DNA from 4 places in the Modestobacter sp. SYSU DS0290 genome. Region 3 is predicted to be linked to each of the others. Evidence: predicted binding sites of a transcription regulator. Region 3 holds the regulator's gene; each other region holds the start of a gene.

The links. Region 3 encodes LexA, which represses DNA repair genes until DNA is damaged. Its sites were predicted from a motif close to TCGAACANNTGTTCGA; they were not measured.
Region 1: ACI795_RS14895 (DUF222 domain-containing protein) is a predicted target of LexA. The motif match lies at 3,678-3,693, and genes of this name have one in related genera.
Region 2: ACI795_RS05650 (DUF6504 family protein) is a predicted target of LexA. The motif match lies at 2,705-2,720, and genes of this name have one in related genera.
Region 4: ruvC (crossover junction endodeoxyribonuclease RuvC) is a predicted target of LexA. The motif match lies at 2,873-2,888, and genes of this name have one in related genera.

What each region holds. Positions count from the first base shown of each region.
Region 1 covers NZ_JBJHAI010000018.1:37,287-42,929, reverse strand. The annotation lists gene ACI795_RS14910 (pyruvate dehydrogenase) at 1-1,213, shown strand, start outside; gene ACI795_RS14905 (thiol-disulfide oxidoreductase DCC family protein) at 1,239-1,637, shown strand; gene ACI795_RS14900 (hypothetical protein) at 1,714-2,004, opposite strand; gene ACI795_RS14895 (DUF222 domain-containing protein) at 2,136-3,674, opposite strand; gene ACI795_RS14890 (SDR family oxidoreductase) at 3,844-4,611, opposite strand; gene ACI795_RS14885 (hypothetical protein) at 4,659-5,300, shown strand; gene ACI795_RS14880 (HpcH/HpaI aldolase/citrate lyase family protein) at 5,380-5,643, shown strand, end outside.
Region 2 covers NZ_JBJHAI010000004.1:31,389-37,031, reverse strand. The annotation lists gene ACI795_RS05665 (phytoene desaturase family protein) at 1-1,406, opposite strand, end outside; gene ACI795_RS05660 (GNAT family N-acetyltransferase) at 1,439-2,020, opposite strand; gene ACI795_RS05655 (YbaK/EbsC family protein) at 2,020-2,538, opposite strand; gene ACI795_RS05650 (DUF6504 family protein) at 2,813-3,136, shown strand; gene ACI795_RS05645 (SAV_6107 family HEPN domain-containing protein) at 3,136-3,675, shown strand; gene ACI795_RS05640 (DNA polymerase III subunit alpha) at 3,672-5,643, shown strand, end outside.
Region 3 covers NZ_JBJHAI010000025.1:34,542-40,184, forward strand. The annotation lists gene ACI795_RS17290 (phosphatase PAP2 family protein) at 1-335, shown strand, start outside; gene ACI795_RS17295 (hypothetical protein) at 307-1,374, shown strand; gene lexA (transcriptional repressor LexA) at 1,396-2,211, opposite strand; gene ACI795_RS17305 (LysM peptidoglycan-binding domain-containing protein) at 2,737-3,018, shown strand; gene nrdR (transcriptional regulator NrdR) at 3,330-3,839, shown strand; gene ACI795_RS17315 (vitamin B12-dependent ribonucleotide reductase) at 4,017-5,643, shown strand, end outside.
Region 4 covers NZ_JBJHAI010000006.1:82,505-88,147, forward strand. The annotation lists gene yajC (preprotein translocase subunit YajC) at 1-331, opposite strand, end outside; gene ruvB (Holliday junction branch migration DNA helicase RuvB) at 492-1,643, opposite strand; gene ruvA (Holliday junction branch migration protein RuvA) at 1,645-2,283, opposite strand; gene ruvC (crossover junction endodeoxyribonuclease RuvC) at 2,280-2,852, opposite strand; gene ACI795_RS07740 (YebC/PmpR family DNA-binding transcriptional regulator) at 3,002-3,760, opposite strand; gene pdxT (pyridoxal 5'-phosphate synthase glutaminase subunit PdxT) at 3,757-4,437, opposite strand; gene pdxS (pyridoxal 5'-phosphate synthase lyase subunit PdxS) at 4,434-5,342, opposite strand; gene ACI795_RS07755 (hypothetical protein) at 5,393-5,643, opposite strand, start outside.

The sequences.
Region 1 (5,643 bases), on a different contig from region 3:
GGCGATGGTCTCGCGCCCCTCGCCCGTGCGGCCGCCGGCCGAGCAGGTGCAGGCGCTCGCCGACGCGATCAACGCAGCGGGCACGGTCACGCTGTTCTGCGGCGCGGGCTGCCGGGACGCGCACGACGAGGTGATGCAGCTGGCCGGGCACGTGCTGGCGCCGGTCGGGCACGCGCTGGGCGGCAAGGAGTTCATCCAGTACGACAACCCCTACGACGTCGGCATGAACGGCCTGCTCGGGTACGGGGCGGCGCACAAGGCCACGCACGAGGCAGACCTGCTCGTGCTGCTGGGCACCGACTTCCCCTACGTGAACTTCCTGCCGCAGGCGCGCACGGTGCAGGTCGACGCCGACGCCGCGCACCTGGGCCGCCGCAGCCCGGTCGAGGTGGCCGTGCACGGCGACGTCGGGGAGACGATCCGGGCGCTGCTGCCGCTGCTGGAGCGGAAGACCGACCAGCGCTTCCTGGACGGCATGCTGCGCGACCACGCGGAGTCGCTGGAGAAGGTGGTCGACGCCTACACGCACCGGGTGGAGAAGATGCGCCCGATCCACCCGGAGTACGTGGCCGCGCAGCTGGACGAGCTCGCGGCCGACGACGCCGTCTTCACCGTCGACACCGGGATGTGCAACGTGTGGGCGGCGCGCTACCTGACGCCGAACGGCCGGCGGCGGGTGCTCGGGTCGTTCCGGCACGGCTCGATGGCCAACGCGCTGCCGCACGCGATCGGCGCGCAGTTCGCCGCGCCGGGCCGGCAGGTCGTGTCGATGAGCGGGGACGGCGGGCTGGCGATGCTGCTCGGCGAGCTGATCACCGCGCGGCTGCACCGGCTGCCGATCAAGATCGTGCTGTTCAACAACGCGTCGCTCGGCATGGTGAAGCTGGAGATGATGGTCGACGGCATCCCGGACTTCGAGACCGACCACGAGCCCACGGACTTCGCGGCGATCGCCGCCGCGGTCGGCATCCGGTCGATGCGGGTGGAGGACCCCCGCGAGGTGCGGGACACCCTCGCCGCGGGGCTGGCCGACCCCGGGCCGGTGCTGATGGAGTTCGTGACCGACCCGAACGCGCTGTCCATCCCGCCGGCGATCACCGGCGAGCAGATCCGTGGGTTCGCGGCGACCGCGTCGAAGATGGTGCTCGGCGGCGGGGTGGGCAGGATGATCGACCTGGCCCGCAGCAACCTGCGGAACGTCCCGCGCCCGTGACCCGGACCCACCCGTGGAGGTGAGCGTGGCCCGACCCGTGCTGCTGTTCGACGGCGACTGCGGCTTCTGCCAGCGCGTGGCCGGCTGGGCGCCGCGGGTGCTGCCCGCCGACGCGCGGGTGGTGTCCTGGCAGAGCGCAGACCTCACTGCGCTGGGCACCACGGCCGAGCGGGCCGCACGCGAGGTGCTGTGGGTGCGGCGGTCCGGCCGGGTGGACGGGGGCGCGCAGGCGGTGGCGCACGCGCTGCTGGTCGCGCGGTGGCCGCTGCCGCTGCTCGGGTTCCTGCTCGTGCTGCCGCCGGTCCGCTGGGTCGCCGCGGGCGTCTACCAGCTGGTGGCGGCGAACCGGATGCGACTGCCGGGCGGCACGGCCGCCTGCGCGCTGCCCAATCCGCCGGCGGCCGGTGAGCGCACCGCGGGATGAGTTCCGGCTCCCGCCACCACCGGGGTGTCGGCGGGAGGGCGTGGGTTCGGGAGGTGGGGGTCCGGGCGACTCGGGCTCAGGCGGCGCGACGGTGTTCTCGGACGCCGTACCAGTTGGTGAGCAGGTGGCTGCGCACCGCGGCGGGCAGGGCGCCCCAGCGGAGCAGCGCGGCACGGGCGGGAAGTGCGCTGGCGGCAGCGAGCTGACCCAGCTCCAGCACACGCTCAGGGCGTGGGCAGAAGGGAGTGCGCTCGTGCAGCCCCGAGGCCAGGTGGCTGTCGAAGGCCGCGAGGATGTCGGCCTGGTGCTCGGGGTCGAACCACTGTGGGCTCCGCGGCGAGCCCTGCGCGACGTCCTGACGGATCACGCTGGGTTTATCGGCACGCGCGGACCGACCCGGGACTCGAGTGGTCCGCGGACCGTTCGCCGGCCACTCCCGCCACGCCAGTCACACCGACTGGACGAGGCGGCCGCTCTCCGACCAGCACGCTCCACGCCTCAGAAGGGCGGCGGGTCGTCGGCCGGTTCGGTGACTGGCGGCTCGGGTCCGACCGGTGGTCGGGGTCCGGTTGCTGCGGGTCCGGCCGGTTCGAGTTCGGGTGGTCGCAGGCCGGGTGGTCGGGTGGTGCGGGTGACGCCGCTGGCGGTGGTCACGGTGAGGACCCCGTCGGGGGTCATGGCGAAGTGCCAGCCGGGGGCGAAGGTCTTGAGCCGGTGGTGGCTGCGGCACAGGCAGCAGAGGTTGGCGCAGTCGGTCTCGCCGCCGCAGGCGTGCGGGACGACGTGATCGAGGTCGTTGGCGCCGATGCGTTGGCCGCAGGTGGGGAACCGGCAGCGCCGGTCGCGGGTGGTGACGAACGCGCGTTGCCGGTCGGTGGGCTCGTACCTGTCCGTCGGTGGTGGCGGGCCGAGCACCGCGCAGCTACATCGATCGCCGCCGCGACCGTTGCCGTTGCCGGGGTGCTGTGGGCACCCGCGCTTCACAAGCCGGGCCAGCTCGGCGGGGGTGGCGGTGGCCAGCAGCTGCCCGTCGGGGCCGGTGATGGCGAACGTGAGGCTGCCGCCGTCAGGGGCGGTGAGGCCGAGAGCCCCGACCCGGGCGAGGAGATCGCGGAGGTGGGTGGCGGTGATCGGCAGCCCGTTCACCTCACCCGGCGCGCTGCTCGCACCCTCCAGGGCATCCAGTGCGGCGGTGACCGTCAGGCGCGCTGCGACGGCGGGCAGGCCGTTGTCGGCGGGGCGGCGGATCAACGCCGACAGCACCTGGGTCCGCAGCTGCCCGATCGGCCGCTCATCACCGTCGGCCTCGAGCATCCGCGCGAGCTGGTCGATCAGGTCGGAGCACTCGGCGGCCTCGTCGGCGGGCAGGTCCGCGGCCAGCACCGACCGACCGTCCGACGGTGAGGGGTACACGCGCACGTCGGCGGCCTTCTCCGCCTCCGCCCGGCGTTCCTCGGCCGCCGCCGCGTCCACACGCAGCATCAGCTCGGTGGCCCGCTTGCCCAGCCTCGTCACCGACAGGTCGCACGCCTCACCGAGCAGGGCATCCTCGACGCGGCCGGCGACGTCGGCGCTGGTGTGCTGCAGCTTGTCGGCCAACTCCGACGCCCGCCGATCGTCGATCTCCCCGGCTCTGAGAGCGGCGAAGGTGGCCGGCAGCTCGTCCCGCCACACCAGCGCCCGGGTCAACCGGATCGCCGCCGTCCCGCGGCCGACGTTGAGCACCGTGGCCAGCTCGGCGGTGAAGAACTCACTCACCGCACCCTCGGCCGGCTGCGCGGTCCAGCCCACCCGGCGGGCACCGGGATGGTCCGGCGATGGGTCGTCCGTCGTGGGCCGGTCGGCGGCCAAGGCCAGGATCAGCTCGGCCTCGTAGGCGGCGTCCCGCGCGCGGCGCTGCTGCACCCGCTGCAGCTCAGCGGCGAGCTCGTCGTCCCGCAGCCAGGGAGCGGGCAACCGGGTGGGCTCGACGCGGTGATCGATGACCCAGTCCACGACCAGCCCCTCGATCACGCTCGACCCCGACCTCCGCGACATGATCCGAACATACGTTCGACCACTGACAGTTCATCCCGCTGGCCCCGAACTCACGAAGTCGGTGCTCACGTGGCCCACCACCCGGCGCGTTCTGGGCCCTCAGCGTTCGACCCCGGCCGGTCCGGCCGGCAGCAGCACACGTCGATCACTGGCAGCGCCGGGTCCCGGTCTACAGCCCGCCAGCCACCCGCAGCACCGCACCGGTGCAGTAGGACGCCTCCGGGGACAGCAGCCACGCGACCGCCGGCGCGATCTCGTCGGGCCGACCCGCCCGTCGCATCGGCACCCGGCCGACCACCCGGGCCGGACGACCGGGATCGCCCGCGCCGGCGTGGATGCCGGTGTCCACCAACCCGGGCGCGACCGCGTTGACCCGTACGCCGTCGTCCGCCAGCTCCTTGGCCAGGCCGACGACCAACGCGTCGACCCCGGCCTTCGCCGCCGCGTAGTGCACGTACTCGTGCGGCGAGCCGAGGGTGGCGGCACTGGACGAGACGGCGACGACGGCGCCACCCGGACCGCCCCGCCGCCGGGACATCACCTGGGCCGCCCGCCGGGCGCACAGCACGACGCCGAGGAGGTTGACGTCGAGCACCTGACGGATGACGTCCACCGGGGTGTCGGCCAGGTCGCCGAGGTGCGCGGTCACCCCGGCGTTGGCGACCAGCCCGGTCACCGGGCCGAGTTCGGCGGCGGCGGCGAAGAGCGCGTCGACGTCGCCCGGGTCGCTGACCTCGGCCCGCACGGCAACCGCCCGCGCACCGGCCGACCGGGCGGCGGCGACCACCTCCTCAGCACTGGCCGGATCGGCCCGGTATCCCACGGCGACGTCGTGACCGCCGCGCACCAGCTGGGCGACGACGGCGGCGCCGATGCCGCGTCCCCCTCCGGTGACGACGGTGACCGGACGGGAGGACGACGCGGCGGGGTGGGTCACGGCGCTGATCCTCGGTCCTGTCACCCCTCGACGGCAGACTCGGGGTCGTGGAGCACTCCCCCGCCGGCACCCGCACCGACAGCACGATGCTCGAGGAGAGCCGGCCGCAGGCGGTCGTCACCCGGCTGCGCCCGCTGCTCGTCGCCGTGCAGGAGGCGCTCTCCGCCGGCATCGCGGTCAGCCGCCGCATCCACGCCGAGCACGGGTGGCAGCCCTCGGCCGACCGGCACCTGGACCACCAGCTGGTCCGCCGGGAGGCGATGGAGCGGCTGCGGCCCTTCGGGGTGCACCTGGAGGACGGCCCGCTGAGCGGCCAGCTGGACCTGCTCGACCTGGGCACCGACAACCTCGGCCTGCCGATGAGCGGCCTGATCCTGCACACCCCGACCGACGTGCTGCGGGTGTGGCACTCCGACGACGGCGAGCTGCCGGCCGCCGACACCCAGGGGCTGCGCGCCTTCTACCGCCAGCGCCCCGCGCTGCAGACCCAGCTGGCCCTCGACGACCCGGCCGAGGCCGCCGCGCCGCGGTCGCACCTGGCCCTGCTGTGGGCCGACGGCCGGCTGCCCAGCGGCAACCCGGGGCTGGTCCGGTTCGACCTGGTCCGCCCCCGCGGCACGATCGGCCGGCGGGTCGACGTCGACTGGCACGTCGGCCTGCTCGACCGGCTCGCCGCCCGCGCCGCCTGACCCCGCCGGGCAGCGGCCGGCCGCGACACGACAGGACCCCCGGCGGGCCGTCGGCCGACCTGCCCCGCAGAATGGCGGCGTGCACAGAGGCAGGAACGTCGACCCAGAGATCGCCCGGTCGTGGCTGCTCGTGAACGGCGCCCGCAAGGAGCTGTTCGACGAGGCACACGACTCCCGCGCCGACCAGATCGTGCTCGACATCGAGGACGCGGTCGACCCGGCCCGCAAGCCGGAGGCCCGTGCGGACGTCGTGGCGTGGCTGTCCACCGGCGAGAAGCGCGCGTGGGTGCGGATCAACGACCACTCGACCCCCTTCTGGGCCGACGACGTCGCCGAGCTCGCC
Region 2 (5,643 bases), on a different contig from region 3:
GGGCGGAAGCCGAACATGCTGGCCAGGCCCATCTCCACGTGCATGACGTTGCCGCGCAGCAGGCCCAGCTCACGTTCCAGGGCCAGTGGGGTCTGGACGTGCAGTCGCTGTACCGAGGCGGCGAAGCCCGGGGCGTACCGGTCGACGGCCTGCACCAGCTGCTCGGCGGCGGTGTCGGCGATGGCGTCCCAGTCCGACCCGTCGGCGAGCCGGTAGGGGTACCACTGGCCCCAGATGGTGACCACGTGCTGACCGGGCGGCGCCAGCGTCGGGTCGCTCGCGGAGAAGGACATCGCCAGCGGGACCGGCTCCCGGGGCAGCTCGCCGGCCAGCCAGTCGCCGTGCGCGCGGGCGAGCTGGGCCCGGTCGGTGCACAGCAGTTGCAGCCCCTGCAACGACTCGTCCCCTGCGCCGGGGTAGCGGGGGAGGGCGTCGGTCTGCGCGCGCAGGACCAGGCCGAAGCCGTTGCCCACCGGCGGTTCGGCGGCGGCCAGCGCCGGGGGTGCGTCGTCCCCGGCCAGCGCCTTGGTGGTCAGCACGTGGCAGGCGGCGACGACGGTGTCGGCCCGGATCTGCCGGCCCGACTCGGTCTGCACGCCGGTCACCCGGCCGTCGGTGACCAGCAGCCGCGCGGCGCCGTCGCCCAGGGTGACCCGGCCGCCGTCGGCGGCCAGCCGCGCGGCCAGCGCCTCGGTGAGGCCGCCGGAGCCGCCCACGGGGTGCCCGGGCGGGACGTCGTGCAGCAGGGCGACCCAGGCGACCATCGCGGCCGTGCCCGGCTCGGACATCGGCGGCCCGGACTGGGCGCCGAACCAGGCCAGCGCCGCCTTGAGCCGCTCGCTGGTGAACCACCGGTCCAGCAGGGCGTCGCCGGAGCCGAGGAAGTCGGTGGCGATCTCCCCGCCCGGGGTGCGCGGCTGGCCCTGCCGCGGTGCGCCGACCGGCCAGAGGTGGCGGACCAGCCGGGTCATCGCCGGGCGGTCGCCGAACGCCTTGACGACGGCGGCGCTGCGTGGCCCCCAGACCTCGACGAACCGGCGGTAGGCGGCGGCGTCGGCGTCCCCGCAGGCCGCCGCGATCGAGGCGCAGGTGGCGTCGAGGTCGACGGAGAAAACCAGTGGCCGGCCGTCGGGGCCGGGGTCGCCGGGCGCCGGGGCCGGGGCGAAGCCCCACGGGTCGCAGTCGACGTAGCGCAGCCCGAAGCGCTCGAGCTCCAGCTCCTCGACCACGCCGCTGTGCCGGATGATCACGTGCGCGCTGGACCCGCGGTCGACCCGCACCCCGGGCCAGCGCTCGACGGTGGAGACCGCGCCGCCGAGCACCTCGTCGCGCTCGACCACCTCCACCCGCAGACCGGCGCGGGCCAGGTGGCAGGCGGCGACCAGGCCGTTGTGCCCGGAGCCGATGACGACGGCGTCGACGGCGCTGTCGGTGCTGATCAGACTCTCCGCGCGGTCGGGGCGAGCGGCAGGCGGGCGCCGAGGATGGCGAAGGGGCGGGAGTCGCCGGGGAAGTGGTAGCCGCGGGCCAGGTCGACGAAGCCGTCGGCGTGGTACAGCCGGAAGGCCTTGGTGTCGGTGTCCGGCGTGCTCAGCAGCGCCGCCGGGTGGGGCAGGCCGGCCAGCAGTGCGTGCAGCAGCTGGCGGCCGATGCCCCGGCTCTGGTGGTCGGGCAGCACGTGCAGCTCGCAGACCTCGAAGGCGCCGGGCAGCCACTGCTTCGCGGTGCGCCGGTCCAGCGCGTTGCGCACCTGGTCGTGCCACCACTGGCCGGGCGCGACCAGGTAGCCGTAGCCGAAGCCGACCAGCTGCTCGGTGCCGCCGTCGCCCTCGGCGAACGCGCCGACGGCGCGGAAGCCGGGGCGCTCGGTGTGCTGGACGGCGTAGCCGTAGCGGCCGGCGACGACGGACTCGCCGTAGCCCATCGCCGCGCCGTAGACGGCCAGGGCCTCGTGCAGGTGCTCGCGCAGCCAGCCGGCCGGGAGCTCGGTGACCCGGGTGGCGGGGGTGGTGCCGGTCATCAGGGGGCCTCCTCGGGGACCGCGGGCCCGGGGCCGACCTCGGCGGCCGTGCCGGCGGTGAGCTTCAGCAGCTCGTCGTAGGTGGTGGGGAAGACGGCGTGCGGGTGACCGGCTGCGGCCCACACCGTGGGGTACCGGGCGAGCTCGACGTCGACCAGGGTGCCGATGGGTGCCGGGTGCCCGATGGGGGCGACCCCGCCGATGGCCTGGCCGGTGTGCTCGCGGACGAACGCCGGGGTGGCCCGGGTGAGCGTGGGGACGCCGAGCAGGTCGGCCACCAGGGCCTCGTCGACCCGGTGGGCGCCGCTGGTCAGCACGAGCACCGGGTGCCCGCCGGCGTCGAACACCAGGCTGTTGGCGATCGCGCCGACCGGGACGTCGAGCGCTGCGGCGGCGGCCGCGGCGGTGCGGGCGCTCTCCGGCAGCACGCGCACCTCGCCGGTGGCCCCGGCGGTGCGGAGCAGCTGGGCGACCTCGGCGACCCGGGGGTGGTGCGGGGTCTCCTCCGCTGCGGTCATGCCGGGGATCCTCCCACCGCTGGCCGCGACGTGCGTCACCCGGTGATCGACCGCCCGGAGCGCCCCAGGCGGTCGGCCCCTGGGGTGCAGTCGCTGTAACGACACGGACGGGACACGCCCGCGTCGGCTTGACGGCCCCCGGCTGGTCCGGTCTACTCACCGGTGTTCGAACACGTGTTCGAACACCGGTCGCACACCCCGCCCGGCGCCCTCCGGGGCGCTTCCCCGCCGGGCAGGTGCAGCGCCGGTGGGGGCGAGAGTGCGGGAGTCTGTCATGAGCCGGGTGCTCGTCGGGGCCGGTGGCCGCGTCGGTGAAGAGGTCCAGGTCGAGCGGGGAGCCGAGGGGCCGGCGCAGTTCTGGCGCGGCTCGACCCGCTACGTGGTGGGGGAGCTGCTCGACTCCTGGGTGGAGACCTCGCCCTGGTGGCAGACCGACACCGGGCAGGGGGGCGCGTCGGCGGAGCTGGTGGCCACCCGCCAGGTGTGGCGGGTGGAGGCGGTCCGGGCCGGCCGGTCCCGGATGAGCTTCGCCGGGGTGTTCGACCTGTCCTGGGAGCCGACGGTCAACCAGTGGCTGCTCGTGCGGGTGCACGACTGATGGCCGCCCGGGTCCTCACGACGATGTCCGCCGCCCCGTCCTCCCCGGGCCCCTCCCCGGACCGGGAGCGTCCGGTCCAGGGTCAGCTGCCGTTGCCGCCGGCGCTGCCGGTGGCCGCGGCGCAGCTGCTCGGCCAGGCCCACCGCGGGCTCGCCGAGGCCGCGGCGGCGCCGGAGGCGAGCTGGCGCTACGCCACCGCCCACCTGGCCGCGCTGCGCGGCGCCGCGGCGCTGCTGGCCGCCCGCACCCAGCCGGAGAGCGGCCGACGCCGGCCGCGCAGCGCGTGGGTGCTGATCAGCCAGGTCGCACCCGAGCTGGCCGAGTGGGCGGCGTTCTTCGCCGCCGGCGCGGCCAAGCGGGCCGCGGCCGAGGCCGGGCTGTCCTCCGCGGTCACCGAGCGGGAGGCCGACGACCTGGTCCGGGACGTCGCCACCTTCCTGCGGGTGGTCGAGGCGACGATCAGCCGCACCCCGCCGCCGGCGCCGGTGCGCACCCGCCCGGGTGACGGCCGCCGTCCGGCCGGGCGGCCCCGCCCGTGAGCGGCGACCCCTTCGTCCACCTGCACGTCGCCTCCGGCTACTCGATGCGCCACGGCGCCAACCACCCGGCCGACCTGGTGGCCCGCGCCGCCGAGCACGGCATGGGGGCGCTCGCGCTGACCGACCGCGACGGCCTCTACGGCGCGGTCAAGTTCGCCCTCGCCTGCCGGTCGGCCGACATCCGGCCGCTGTTCGGGGTCGACCTCGCCCTCGACCCCGTCGCCGGCGGTGAGCCGGGGGAGGCCGTGCGGGTCCGCTCGGCGGAGCTGCGCCGGGCGCACCACCCCGCGGGCCGCCGGTCGCCGGCCCGCGGCGGGGCCAGCGTCGACCCCCGGCTGCCGCGGGTCACCTTCCTGGCCCGCGACGGCGCCGGGTGGCGCTCGCTGTGCCGGCTGACCAGCGCCACCCACCTGGGCGGCACCCGGGGTGAGCCGATCAGCTCGCTGGCCCTGGCCGGGGAGCACGCCGCCGGGCTGCTGGCGGTGCTCGGCCCCGACTCGTCGGTGGGCCGGGCCCTGGCCGACGGCAACGCCGACCTCGCCCGCGCCCGGCTGGCCGCCTGGCGCGCGGTCTTCGACGGCTCCGGTGACGGCGGGCGGCTGGTCCTGGAGGTGGTCCACCACCGCGGCCGGGGCGACCGCGCACGCGCCCAGGCGATGCTCCGGCTGGCGGCCGAGACCGGCGTGCCGGCGGTGCTCACCAACGCGGTGCGCTACGTCGACGCGCTCGACGCCCCCACCGCCGACGTCCTCGACGCCGCCCGCCGGCTGGTCCCGCTGGGGCAGCGGCACGTCGACCGGCGGACCGCCGAGGGGTACCTGAAGTCGGGCAAGGAGATGGCCGAGCTCGCCGCGGAGCTGGCCGGGCCCGACCGCGACGCGGCGCTGCGGTTGCTGGAGACCACCGCCCGGGTCGCCGAGCAGTGCACCGTCGACGTCCGCACCGACCTCGGGATCGGCAGCGTCCGCTACCCCGAGCTCGACGTGGTCACCACCGCCGCCGAGCGGGGGATGGGCCCCTCGCAGGTGCTGCGCGCCCGGTGCGAGGCCGGCTTCGGCCGGCGGGCGATGACCCCCACCGCCGCGGTGCGCGAGCGGCTGGAGGAGGAGCTGGCGGTGATCGACTCCCTCGGCTACCCCTCCTACTTCCTCACCGTCGCCGACGTGGTCACCCTGATCAAGGAGCTGCGGGTGCGGGCGGCGGCCCGGGGCTCGGGCGCCGGCAGCCTGGTCACCTACCTGCTGGGCATCTCCGACGTCGACCCGATCCGCTACGGCCTGCTGATGGAGCGCTTCCTCTCCCCGCTGCGCCACCAGCTGCCCGACATCGACATCGACGTGGAGTCCGCGCGGCGGATGGAGGTCTACGACGCGGTGATCGAGCGCTTCGGCGCCGACCGGGTCAGCTGCATCTCGATGATGGACACCTACCGGGTGCGGCACGCCATCCGCGACGTCGGAGCCGCCCTCGGGCTGCCCCCGGCCGAGATCGACGCGGTGGCCAAGGCGTTCCCGCACATCCGGGCCGACCAGGTGCACGCAGCGCTGCGCGACCTCCCGGAGCTGCGGGCCAGCCGGCTGGGGTCCAGGCGATCGGGCGGCAGCGGTGATCTCGACCTGCTCTTCGACCTGGTCGCCCGGCTCGACGGGCTGCCCCGGCACATCGCCCTGCACCCGTGCGGGGTGCTGCTCTCCGATGCCACCCTGCTGGACCGCACCCCGGTGGAGAGCAGCTACCTGGGCTACCCGATGAGCCAGTTCGACAAGGACGACGTCGAGGAGCTCGGGCTGCTCAAGCTCGACCTGCTGGGCATCCGGATGCAGTCGGCGATCGCCCACGCGATGGACGAGGTGGCCCGGGTCGACGGTCAGCAGGTCGACATCGACGCCGTCCCGCGCGACGACCCGGCCACCTTCGAGCTGATCCGCAGCACCCGGACGCTGGGGATGTTCCAGATCGAGTCACCCG
Region 3 (5,643 bases):
GTACCGCGCCGGCCTATCCCGGCTCCTACTTCCATCGCGGTGGGGAGAGCTTCCCGTCCGGGCACGTGGCCAACGCCGTGCTCATGTGGGGCGTGGCTCGCTGGCAGGTCGTCCAGTACGGCCTGCACGCCCGGCTGCAGCGCGCCGCCGGGGTGCTCAGCGTGCTGGGGCCGCTGGCCACGGGAGTGGCCATGGTGGCGCTGAACTTCCACTGGGTCACGGATGCAGTCGTGGGAGCTGCTCTCGGCATCGTCCTCTTGGGCGTGGTTCACGCACTGGACGCAGTCGTGGTGTCACGCTGGGTCCGTGCCAGAGCGGGCCGCCCGGCCGCGTAGCCGCGCCGTCCGCCACCGTCTGGCGGACCCGGCGCTGCTCGCCGTGCCCGCTGCGGTCGTGCTCGCGCTCCTGCCGGCCTCGGCAGCGCTGGCCGAGGAGACCGCGCCGAGCACCCGCTGCACCATCACCGACCCGCGGCTGCCCGAGATCTCCGGGCTGGCCAGCGCCGGGGAGACGCTGCTGGCGATGAACGACGGCGGTGACCGGGCCGAGGTGTACGTCCTCGACGCGTCCTGCGCTGTCGCCGAGCTGCGTGCGGGGGACGTCGACCCCTACGACCCCGAGGACCTCGCCCTGGCCGCGGACGGCACGCTGTGGCTGGCCGACACTGGGGACAACAACGCCGTCCGGGAGACCGTGGCGCTGATCGGGCTGCGGCCCGACGGCAGCACCACGCTGACCCGGCTGACCTATCCGGACGGGGCGCACGACGCGGAGGCGCTGCTGCTCGCCCCGGATGGCACGCCCTACCTGGTCACCAAGGAGGTGCTCGGCTCCTCGGGGGTGTACCGGCCCGATGCGCCCCTGGCCGACGGGGCCACGATTCCGATGACCCGGGTGGTGGGGCTCGGCCTCTCCCTGACCGGCACCCCCGGCGGACCGGTGGGCCGGGCGGGTCAGCTGCTGGTGACCGGGGGAGCGGTGTCGGCCGACGGGCAGCGGATCGCCCTGCGGACCTACACCGACGCCTACGTCTGGCCGCTGACCGGTTCGGACGTGGCCGGGGCACTGTCCGGCTCGCCGATCAGGATCGCGCTCCCGGAGTCGCCGCAGGGCGAGGCGATCACCTTCGCGGCGAACAACCGCGACCTGCTCGTCACCAGCGAGGGGCTGCCCGCTCCGGTGACCCTGGTCCCCCTGCCCGGTGATCCGGCCGCCGACGCCACGCCGACCGACGCCGCGCCCAGTGCCGAGCCGACGGGGGAGCTGGTGACCGCGGCCCGCGGGGTGCCGCCGGTGACGGCCGGCGTCATCGCGGCCGGCGTCGCGACGGTCGTGGTCTGGATCGCCGGGAAGCTGCGCCGCCGGCGGGAGTGACCCCGCCGGCGGCGGCCGGGGTCAGACCCGGCGCAGCACCGTCACGACCCGGCCGAGGACGGTCGCGTCGTCGCCGGGGATCGGCGCGTAGGCCGGGTTGTGCGGCATCAGCCACACGTGGCCGTCGCGTCGCTTGTAGGTCTTGACGGTCGCCTCGCCGTCGATCATCGCGGCGACGATCTCGCCGTTCTCGGCGTTGGGCTGCTGGCGGACCACGACCCAGTCGCCGTCGCAGATGGCGGCCTCGACCATCGAGTCACCGGTGACCTTGAGCATGAACAGCGTGCCCTCGCCGACCAGCTCGCGGGGCAGCGGGAAGACCTCCTCGACCGCCTGCTCAGCCAGCACCGGGCCACCCGCGGCGATGCGGCCGACCAGCGGCACGTAGGTGGGGGCCGGCGCCCCTGCCTCGTCGACGCCGGTGGCGGCGCCGGCGGCCGCGAGCGCCTCCACGGATGCGTCGGGTCCGGTCGCCGCGCCGTTCTCGCCGGGCAGCCGCACGTCCAGCGCACGCGGGCGGTTCGGGTCGCGGCGCAGCCAGCCCTTGCGCTGCAGCACCGACAGCTGGTGGGCCACGGAGGAGGCGGAGGAGAGGCCGACCGCCTCGCCGATCTCGCGGACCGAGGGTGGGTAGCCGCGGCGCTCGATGGAGTCGCGGATGACCTCCAGGACCCGGCGCTGGCGCTGCGTCAGTCCGTCACCGGCCTCGCCCCGGTCGGGGAACTCGCGGATCGCGGCACCGCCGGTGCCCGCGGTCGGCTCCGCTGCCTGCCCAGCCGTGCGCTTGCGTCGGCTGGACCCCTTGCGCTCGTCCGCCGTCCGGCCGTCGACCGCCATGTGTCCTCCTCGTCCGGCTGCGCGCGCAGCTGCCCGGTGGCGCCCCGCTCGGAGAGGTGGGGTGGGACGCCGTCGTGGTCTCACTGCGCACGGTAGCGGCTCGACCGCTGCTGTTCAAACAGGTGTTCGAACACGCGCCGTGTCGGAGCACTCCTGTCGGCGGGGTGCGGTAGACATCGCACAGACGTTCGAATCGAACAGACGTTCGAGAAGGTGCCCGAGCGGGCGCCCGATGTGAGGAGTGCACCGATGGTCCACGCCCAGTCCACCGCCACCACCACCGGCACCGTGCCGCCCACCTCGCCTCGCCCGTCGCTGCGCTTGGTGTCGGCGGGACCCGGGGTCGGCCGTGCCTCCGCCGCGGTGGCCGGGGCTCGCGTCGGGCGGCGCCCGGCGGTGCGGCCGAGCGGGCGGCCGGCGGCACGCTCCGGGGCTGCGGGTGCACGGCCGGTCCGGGGTGGGGGCTGGTATCCGGCCGGCCCCGTCGTGGCGCCCTCGTCGGGCGGGTGGCATGCGGAGCCGCCGTTGCGGCTCACCCGGTGGGGTCGGCGGGTGGTGGCGGCGGTGTCGGTGGCGATCGGCCTGGGGGTGGCCGCGGGCGCGGTCGCGGTCGTCGCTGCCGAGGAGCCCGCGCTGCAGCTCGCCGGCGCCGTCACCGTGGTCGTCCAGCCCGGCGACACGCTGTGGTCGATCGCCGGCGACGTGGCGCCGGACGAGGATCGGCGGGCGGTGGTCGACGCGATCCGCGACCGCAACGACCTCGACGACGTCGTCCTCCACCCGGGCCAGGTGATCGAGCTGCCCTGAACGGGCTGGCGGGTCAGGCGGGTGGCCGGTGCTGTGACTGGTGAGGGTGGGAGCGGCGGGCGGGGCGGCTGCGGAACACGACACGCGCAGCAGGGCTTGCACACCTGTAGGGGTGGCCGTACGGTTCCACCACAACATCTAGTGCTTACACGGATGTAAGTCGTCCACAGCCGTTCCACACGTTCTCCCCGGCCCATCCACCGGATGTCCCCGGAGCAGTCCACAGGAACGGTCCACGGGCCGGGTGGTCCACGGTGTCACAGCACCGCAGGGAACCCGGCCGCGACACCTCGGGAGGAGGTGGACCCGCAGTGCGCTGCCCCTTCTGCCACAACCCCGACAGCCGCGTCATCGACTCGCGCGAGACCGACGAGGGTGCGACCACCCGTCGGCGCCGTTCGTGCCCCGGTTGCGGACGGCGGTTCACCACCGTCGAGGAGGCCGTGCTCGCCGTGGTGAAGCGCAGCGGCGTGAGCGAGCCGTTCACCCGGGCCAAGGTGGTGGCCGGTGTGCGCCGCGCCTGCCAGGGGCGTCCGGTCGACGAGCACCAGCTGGCGCTGCTGGCGCAGCAGGTCGAGGACGCCGTCCGGGCGACCGGGTGCGCCGAGATCCCCAGCCACGAGGTGGGCCTGGCGATCCTGGGCCCGCTGCGCGACCTGGACGAGGTCGCCTACCTCCGGTTCGCCAGCGTCTACCGCAGCTTCAGCTCCGCCGCGGACTTCGAGAAGGAGATCGCCGAGCTGCGCGCCGCGGTGAACGCCCGCGCCGGCGGGGCGGCCACCGCGGGCGGCGGACCGCCGGGTGCGCCCGCCGGGTCCTGAGGACCGGGTCCCGCCGCCGGCCCACCGAAACCGTCACACCCCCCGACTACACAGGTCTCGACGAGGAGACCGCACCGCACCACCCGGCTCCGGCACCCGCCGGCTTCCCCAGCCGCTCCGCCAGCACCGCCGCTCAGCTCGACGCCAGAGCATGTACACCCAGGGAGCCCTCGCACGATGACCGAGACAGCCGACCGCCTCGCCACCACCCGGAACCGCCGCAGCCCGAAGGCGCCCACCCGGGGGAAGGGCCTGAAGGTCAAGCGCGTCTTCACCACCGCCGGTGTGCACCCCTACGACGAGGTCGTCTGGGAGCGCCGCGACGTCGTCATGACCAACTGGCGCGACGGCTCGATCAACTTCGAGCAGCGGGGCGTCGAGTTCCCGGCCGAGTGGAGCATCAACGCCACCAACATCGTCACCACGAAGTACTTCCGTGGTGCGGTCGGCAGCCCGCAGCGCGAGACCAGCCTCCGCCAGCTGATCGACCGGGTCGTGCTCACCTACGGTGCGGCCGGTCGCGAGCACGACTACTTCGCCTCCGAGGGCGACGCCGAGATCTTCGAGCACGAGCTCACCTGGATGCTGCTGCACCAGGTGTTCAGCTTCAACTCGCCCGTGTGGTTCAACGTCGGCACCGCCTCGCCGCAGCAGGTCAGCGCCTGCTTCATCCTCGCGGTCGACGACACGATGGACTCGATCCTGAACTGGTACCGGGAAGAGGGCCTGATCTTCAAGGGCGGCTCCGGCGCCGGCCTGAACCTCTCCCGCATCCGCTCGTCCAAGGAGCTGCTCTCCTCCGGTGGCACCGCCTCCGGCCCGGTCTCGTTCATGCGTGGTGCCGACGCCTCCGCGGGCACCATCAAGTCCGGTGGCGCCACCCGCCGCGCGGCGAAGATGGTCGTCCTCGACATCGACCACCCCGACATCGAGGAGTTCATCGAGACGAAGGCGCGCGAGGAGGACAAGATCCGCGCGCTGCGTGACGCCGGGTACGACATGGACCTGGGCGGCAAGGACATCACCAGCGTCCAGTACCAGAACGCCAACAACTCGGTCCGGGTCAACGACGAGTTCATGCGGGCGGTCGAGGAGGGCACCGAGTTCGGTCTGCGCGCCCGCTCCGACGGCTCGGTCATCGAGACCGTCGACGCCCGTGAGCTGTTCGGCAAGGTCACCAAGGCGGCCTGGGAGTGTGCCGACCCGGGCATCCAGTACGACGACACGATCAACGACTGGCACACCAACCCCGAGACCGGGCGGATCAACGCGTCCAACCCCTGCTCGGAGTACATGAGCCTGGACAACAGCTCGTGCAACCTGGCGTCGCTGAACCTCATGAAGTTCCTCAAGGACGACGGCACGTTCGACTCGAAGAACTTCGTCAAGGCCGTCGAGCTGATCATCACCGCGATGGACATCTCGATCTGCTTCGCCGACTTCCCGACCGACCCGATCGGTGAGACCACCCGGGCCTACCGGCAGCTGGGCATCGGCTACGCCAACCTCGGCGCGATGCTGATGGCCACCGGCCACGCCTACGACTCCCGTGGCGGGCAGACCCTGGCCGCGGCGATCACCTCGCTGATGACCGGCACCGCCTACCGGCGCTCGGCCGAGCTGGCCGGAGTCGTCGGTGCCTACGACGGCTACGCCCGCAACGCCGACGCCCACGCCCGGGTCATGCGCAAGCACGCCGCGGCGAACGACGCCATCCGTCCGGTCGGCGCCGACGACGCCGACGTGCTGAAGGTCGCCACCCAGCAGTGGCAGGAGTGCCTGGCCATCGGCACCGAGAACGGCT
Region 4 (5,643 bases), on a different contig from region 3:
TGCGGTCGGTGGGGTCGCCGTCGCCGTCGACCGTCCCGCCGGAGCTGTTCGGGGCGCCGTCGGCCGGGGCGGCCGGCGTGCGGACCTCCATCACCGCCGGGCGGGCCACGGTCACGACGACACCGGGGGCGATCTCGAGGTCGACGGTGCCCTCCCCGAGGCCGGCCACCGTGCCGTGGATGCCGCTGGTCAGCATGACCGGCGTGCCGACCGTCAGCGACTCCTGCAGGGCCTGGGCGTTGGCCTGCATCTTCTTGCGCTGCCGGGCCGGCAGCACGATGAGCAGGACGAACGCCAGGGCGAGCAGGACGAACGGGAAGAGCTGTTCCACGACTGGTGAGCCTCTCTACCGCGGCAGGTCGCGCGGTCGGTGCGGCCCGGGTGGGCCGCTCGGGTACATCGGCGCCGGGGCACCCTCATCCGCAGGGAGTGGTCCCGGGGCGAGGAACGTCGGCCCGGCAGGGCCGGGTTGCGCGCCAGCGCCGTGGAGTCTAGGCGTCGAAGAGGGTCTGTGACGACGCCCCGTCCGACAGCGGTTCACCGCTGCCCCCAGTGAGCGCAAGTCCCCCACGAGGCAGCGGGTGCCCCAGGTGGGAGAAGGCCGCCTCGGTGGCGACCCGGCCGCGTGGCGTGCGGGCGAGCAGCCCGGCGCGCACCAGGAACGGCTCGCAGACCTCCTCGACGGTGTGCGGCTCCTCCCCCACGGCGACGGCGAGCGTGGCCACCCCGACCGGTCCGCCGCCGAACTTGGTCACCAGCGCGTCGAGCACCGCCCGGTCCAGCCGGTCCAGGCCCAGCTCGTCGACGTCGTAGAGGGCCAGCGCGGCACGGGCGACGTCCCGGGTGATCCGGCCGTCGGCGCGCACCTCGGCGAAGTCCCGGACCCGGCGCAGCAGCCGGTTGGCGATCCGCGGGGTGCCCCGTGACCGGCCGGCGATCTCCGCCGACCCGTCGTCGGTGAGCTCGACCCCGAGCAGGTCGGCGCTGCGGGCCAGCACCCGCTGCAGCTCGGTGGGCTCGTAGAACTCCATCTGCCCGACGAAGCCGAACCGGTCACGCAGCGGGCCGGTGAGCAGGCCGGCCCGGGTGGTGGCGCCGACCAGCGTGAACGGGTTGATCTCCAGCGGGATGGCGGTCGCCCCCGGTCCCTTGCCGACGACGACGTCGACCCGGAAGTCCTCCATCGCCATGTACAGCAGTTCCTCCGCCGGGCGCGCGATGCGGTGGATCTCGTCGATGAACAGCACGTCGCCGGCGCCGAGGTTGGACAGCATCGCGGCCAGGTCGCCCGAGCGCTCGATCGCCGGACCGCTGGTGATCTTCACCGCCGTGCCCAGCTCGGAGCCGATGATCAGCGCGAGGCTGGTCTTGCCCAGTCCGGGCGGGCCGGAGAGCAGCACGTGGTCCGGCGGCCGGCCCCGGCGCCTGGCGCCCTCGAGGACCAGGTCGAGCTGGCGGGCCACCTTCGGCTGGCCGATGAAGTCGGCCAGCGAATGCGGGCGCAGCGCCGTCTCGACGACCCGCTCCTCGTCACCGGCGCCACCCGACAGCGGCCCTGACACCGATGCGGACTCCACGGAGAAGTCCCGGCCGTACCCCTCGGCGGCCTCGCCGGTCAGCGACCGGTCGAACGGGGAGCCCATCTCAGGCCCGGCCCAGGATCTGCAGCGCCTGCCGCAGCAGCACCGCGACCTGCACGCCGCCGGCGGCCTGCTGCTCGTCGGCGACCGGCTCCAGCGCGGCCAGCGCCGTCTCCGCCTCGCGGCCGGACCAGCCCAGCCCGACGAGCGCGGCGGTGAGCTGGTCCCGCCACGGGGCGACCGGGGTGACCGGCGCCAGCCCGGCGGGCAGCGGGCCGCCGTCGAGCGGGGTGTCGACGGCGGTCGTGCCGAGCCGGTCGCGCAGCTCCAGCACCAGCCGCTCCGCGCCCTTCTTCCCGATCCCCGGCACCTGCATCAGCGCCTTGAGGTCGCCCGTCGAGACCGCGCGGCGCACCTCGCGCGGCGGGTGGATCGCCAGCACGGCCTGGGCCAGCCGCGGCCCGACTCCGTTGGCGGTCTGCAGCAGCTCGAACAGCTGGCGCTCGTCGTCGTCGGCGAAGCCGTAGAGGGTGAGCGAGTCCTCGCGGACGACGAGGCTGGTGGACAACCGCGCCTGCTCGCCCACCTGCAGCCGGGCGATGGTGCCCGGGGTGCACTGCACCGAGAGCCCGACCCCGCCCACCTCGACGACGGCGCCGTCCGGGGAGACCGCGGCCACCCGGCCGTTGACCGAGGCGATCATCGGGCCGACACCCCCGTCCAGCGCGGCAGGGTGCGGGCACCCGGGAGCGGCGCACCGATCCCACCGGCCAGCGCGGCGGTGCGCAGCCGCTGCTGGGCCGGGGCCCGCCAGGTGTGGCAGATCGCCAGCGCCAGCGCGTCCGCGGCGTCGGCCGGCTTCGGCGCTGTGGTCAGGCCGAGGACGCGGGTGACCATCAGGGTGACCTGCTCCTTGTCAGCGCGCCCGTTGCCGGAGATCGCGGCCTTGACCTCGCTGGGCGTGTGCCAGGCGACGGGCAGGTCCGCCTGGGCGGCGGCCAGGGCGGCGACGCCGGCGGCCTGGGCGGTGCCGGTCGCCGTCCCCTTGTTGTTCTGGGTGAAGACGCGCTCGATGGCCACGGCGGTGGGCCGGTGCTCGCGCAGGAGGGCGGTCACGGCGGTGTGCACCTCCAGCAGCCGCAGTTCCAGGTCCAGGTCGGGGGACGTGCGCACCACGCCGACCCCCAGAGCGGTCGGCCGGGCACCGGGGCGCCCCTCGACCACACCCCAGCCACACCGGGTGAGGCCCGGGTCGATGCCGAGCACGCGCATGCCCACACTCCCACCTTCGCACGAACACCTGTTCGATGGGAACGCTAGCCGGGATCGGGACCGGACATGGACAGGACACGCCACCAGCCGTCGGCCCCGCTGCAGGGCCCCGCCGCGAGCCTGCGAGCGGCGGGGGGCAGCGGGGTCCTTCATGCGTCGGCGGTGACCTGCTCCATGACCTCGTCGGAGACGTCGTAGTTCGCGTAGACGTTCTGCACGTCGTCGAGGTCCTCGAGGGCGTCGATCAGCTTGAAGACCTTGGCCGCGCCGTCGACGTCGAGCTCCACCTGCACGCTGGGGACGAAGCCCATGTCGGCGGAGTCGTACTCGATCCCGGCCTCCTGCAGCGCGGTGCGGACGGCGACCATGTCGCCGGGCTCGCTGACCACCTCGAACGTGTCGCCGAGGTCGCGGACCTCCTCGGCCCCGGCGTCCAGCACGGCCAGCAGCACGTCGTCCTCGGTGTGGCCGGCGGCCGGCACGACGACGACGCCCTTGCGGGAGAAGAGGTAGGACACCGAGCCCGGGTCGGCCATGGTGCCGCCGTTGCGGGTCATCGCGGTGCGCACCTCCATCGCCGACCGGTTCTTGTTGTCGGTGAGGCACTCGATGAGCACCGCGACCCCGCCGGCGGCGTAGCCCTCGTAGGTGATGCCCTGGTAGTCGACGCCACCGGCCTCCAGGCCCGCGCCGCGCTTGACCGCCCGGTCGATGTTGTCGTTGGGGACCGAGGTCTTCTTCGCCTTCTGGATGGCGTCGAACAGCGTCGGGTTGCCCGCCGGGTCGCCGCCACCGGTGCGGGCCGCCACCTCGATGTTCTTGATCAGCTTGGCGAAGAGCTTGCCGCGCTTGGCGTCGATCCCGGCCTTCTTGTGCTTGGTCGTCGCCCACTTGGAATGGCCGCTCACGACTTACCTCCTCCACTGCCGGCGCCTGCGATGGCGCCGTCGGAACGCTGGTCCCGGGCACGGGCTGCCCGCACCAGTTCCACGAAGGACGCGTGCACCCGGGTGTCACCGGTGAGCTCGGGGTGGAAGCTGGTGGCCACCAGGGATCCCTGGCGGACGGCGACGATCTTACCGTCGGCCGGCCCGCCCACGACCCGGCCGAGGACCTCGACGCCTGCACCCGCCTCCTCGACCCACGGAGCGCGGATGAAGACGGCGTGCACGGGACCCCCGGCGACGCCGTCGACCTCGACCTCGTCCTCGAACGAGTCGACCTGGCGGCCGAAGGCGTTGCGGCGCACCGTCACGTCCAGCCCGCCGATGGTCTGCTGGCCCGCGGGCGCGTCCAGCACCCGGTCGGCGAGCAGGATCATCCCGGCGCAGGAGCCGTAGGTGGGCAGCCCGGCCCGGACGGCGTCCCGCAGCGGCTCGAGCAGCCCGGACCGCTGGGCCAGGTTCGCCATGGTGGTGGACTCCCCGCCCGGGAGGACCAGCCCGTCGACGGCGGCCAGCTCCGCGGGCCGCCGGACGCTCACCGCCCGGGCGCCGGCGGCGGTCAGCGCCGCCAGGTGCTCCCGGACGTCGCCCTGCAGGGCCAGCACGCCGACCACCGGGGGGCCGAGGAGGGTGCCGGTCACCAGCCGCGGGTGGCGTAGCGCTCGGACTCCGGCAGCGTGCTCACGTTGATGCCGACCATCGGCTCGCCCAGCCCGCGGGAGACCTTGGCGATCACCTCGGGGTCGTCGGCGAACGTGGTGGCCTGCACGATGGCGGCCGCGCGCAGCGCCGGGTCACCGGACTTGAAGATGCCCGAGCCGACGAAGACCCCTTCGGCGCCCAGCTGCATCATCATCGCCGCGTCGGCCGGGGTGGCGATGCCGCCGGCGGTGAACAGCACGACCGGGAGCTTGCCGGTACGGGCCACCTCGACGACCAGGTCGTGCGGGGCGCGCAGCTCCTTGGCCGCGACGAAGAGCTCGGTCTCGTCCAGCGTGCCCAGCCGCTTGATCCCCGCACGCAGCGCGCGCATGTGCCGGGTGGCCTCCACGACGTTGCCGGTGCCGGCCTCGCCCTTGGAGCGGATCATCGCCGCACCCTCGGCGATGCGCCGCAGCGCCTCGCCCAGGTCGGTGGCGCCGCAGACGAACGGCACGGTGAACGCGTGCTTGTCGATGTGGTGGGCCTCGTCGGCGGGGGTGAGCACCTCGGACTCGTCGACGTAGTCGACGCCGAGGCTCTGCAGCACCTGCGCCTCGACGAAGTGCCCGATGCGCGCCTTGGCCATCACCGGGATGGAGACCGCGTCGATGATCCCCTGCACCATGTCGGGGTCGCTCATCCGCGCGATGCCGCCCTGGGCGCGGATGTCGGCGGGGACCCGCTCGAGCGCCATGACGGCGACGGCGCCGGCGTCCTCGGCGATCCTGGCCTGCTCGGGGGTGACGACGTCCATGATGACGCCGCCCTTGAGCTGCTCGGCCATGCCGCGCTTGACCCGGTCGGTGCCGGTGCTGGGCTGGTGGTGGGGATCGAGCTGGGACACGGGGGCGGCCTCGCAGGTCGTGGAACGCGGACGGCCCAATGTACGGCGGCTCAGCCGCGGGCCCGCCCCACCCCGGAGGCGGCCCCGGCACCCGGGCCGGTGAGCACCGCGTCGAGGCCGTCGTCGATGTCGAAGTACCGCGGCAACGGGCGGCCGCGGTGCAGCCGCAGCACCCGGGCCGGCCGGCCGCGGCGCAGGACGAGCGTGTCGCGCACCGCGTCGTTGTAGAACCGACGGGCCAGCCCCACCCGCACGCCGGTGTCCTGCAGCTCCGGCGGGCGCACGTCGGGCGGGACCCGGC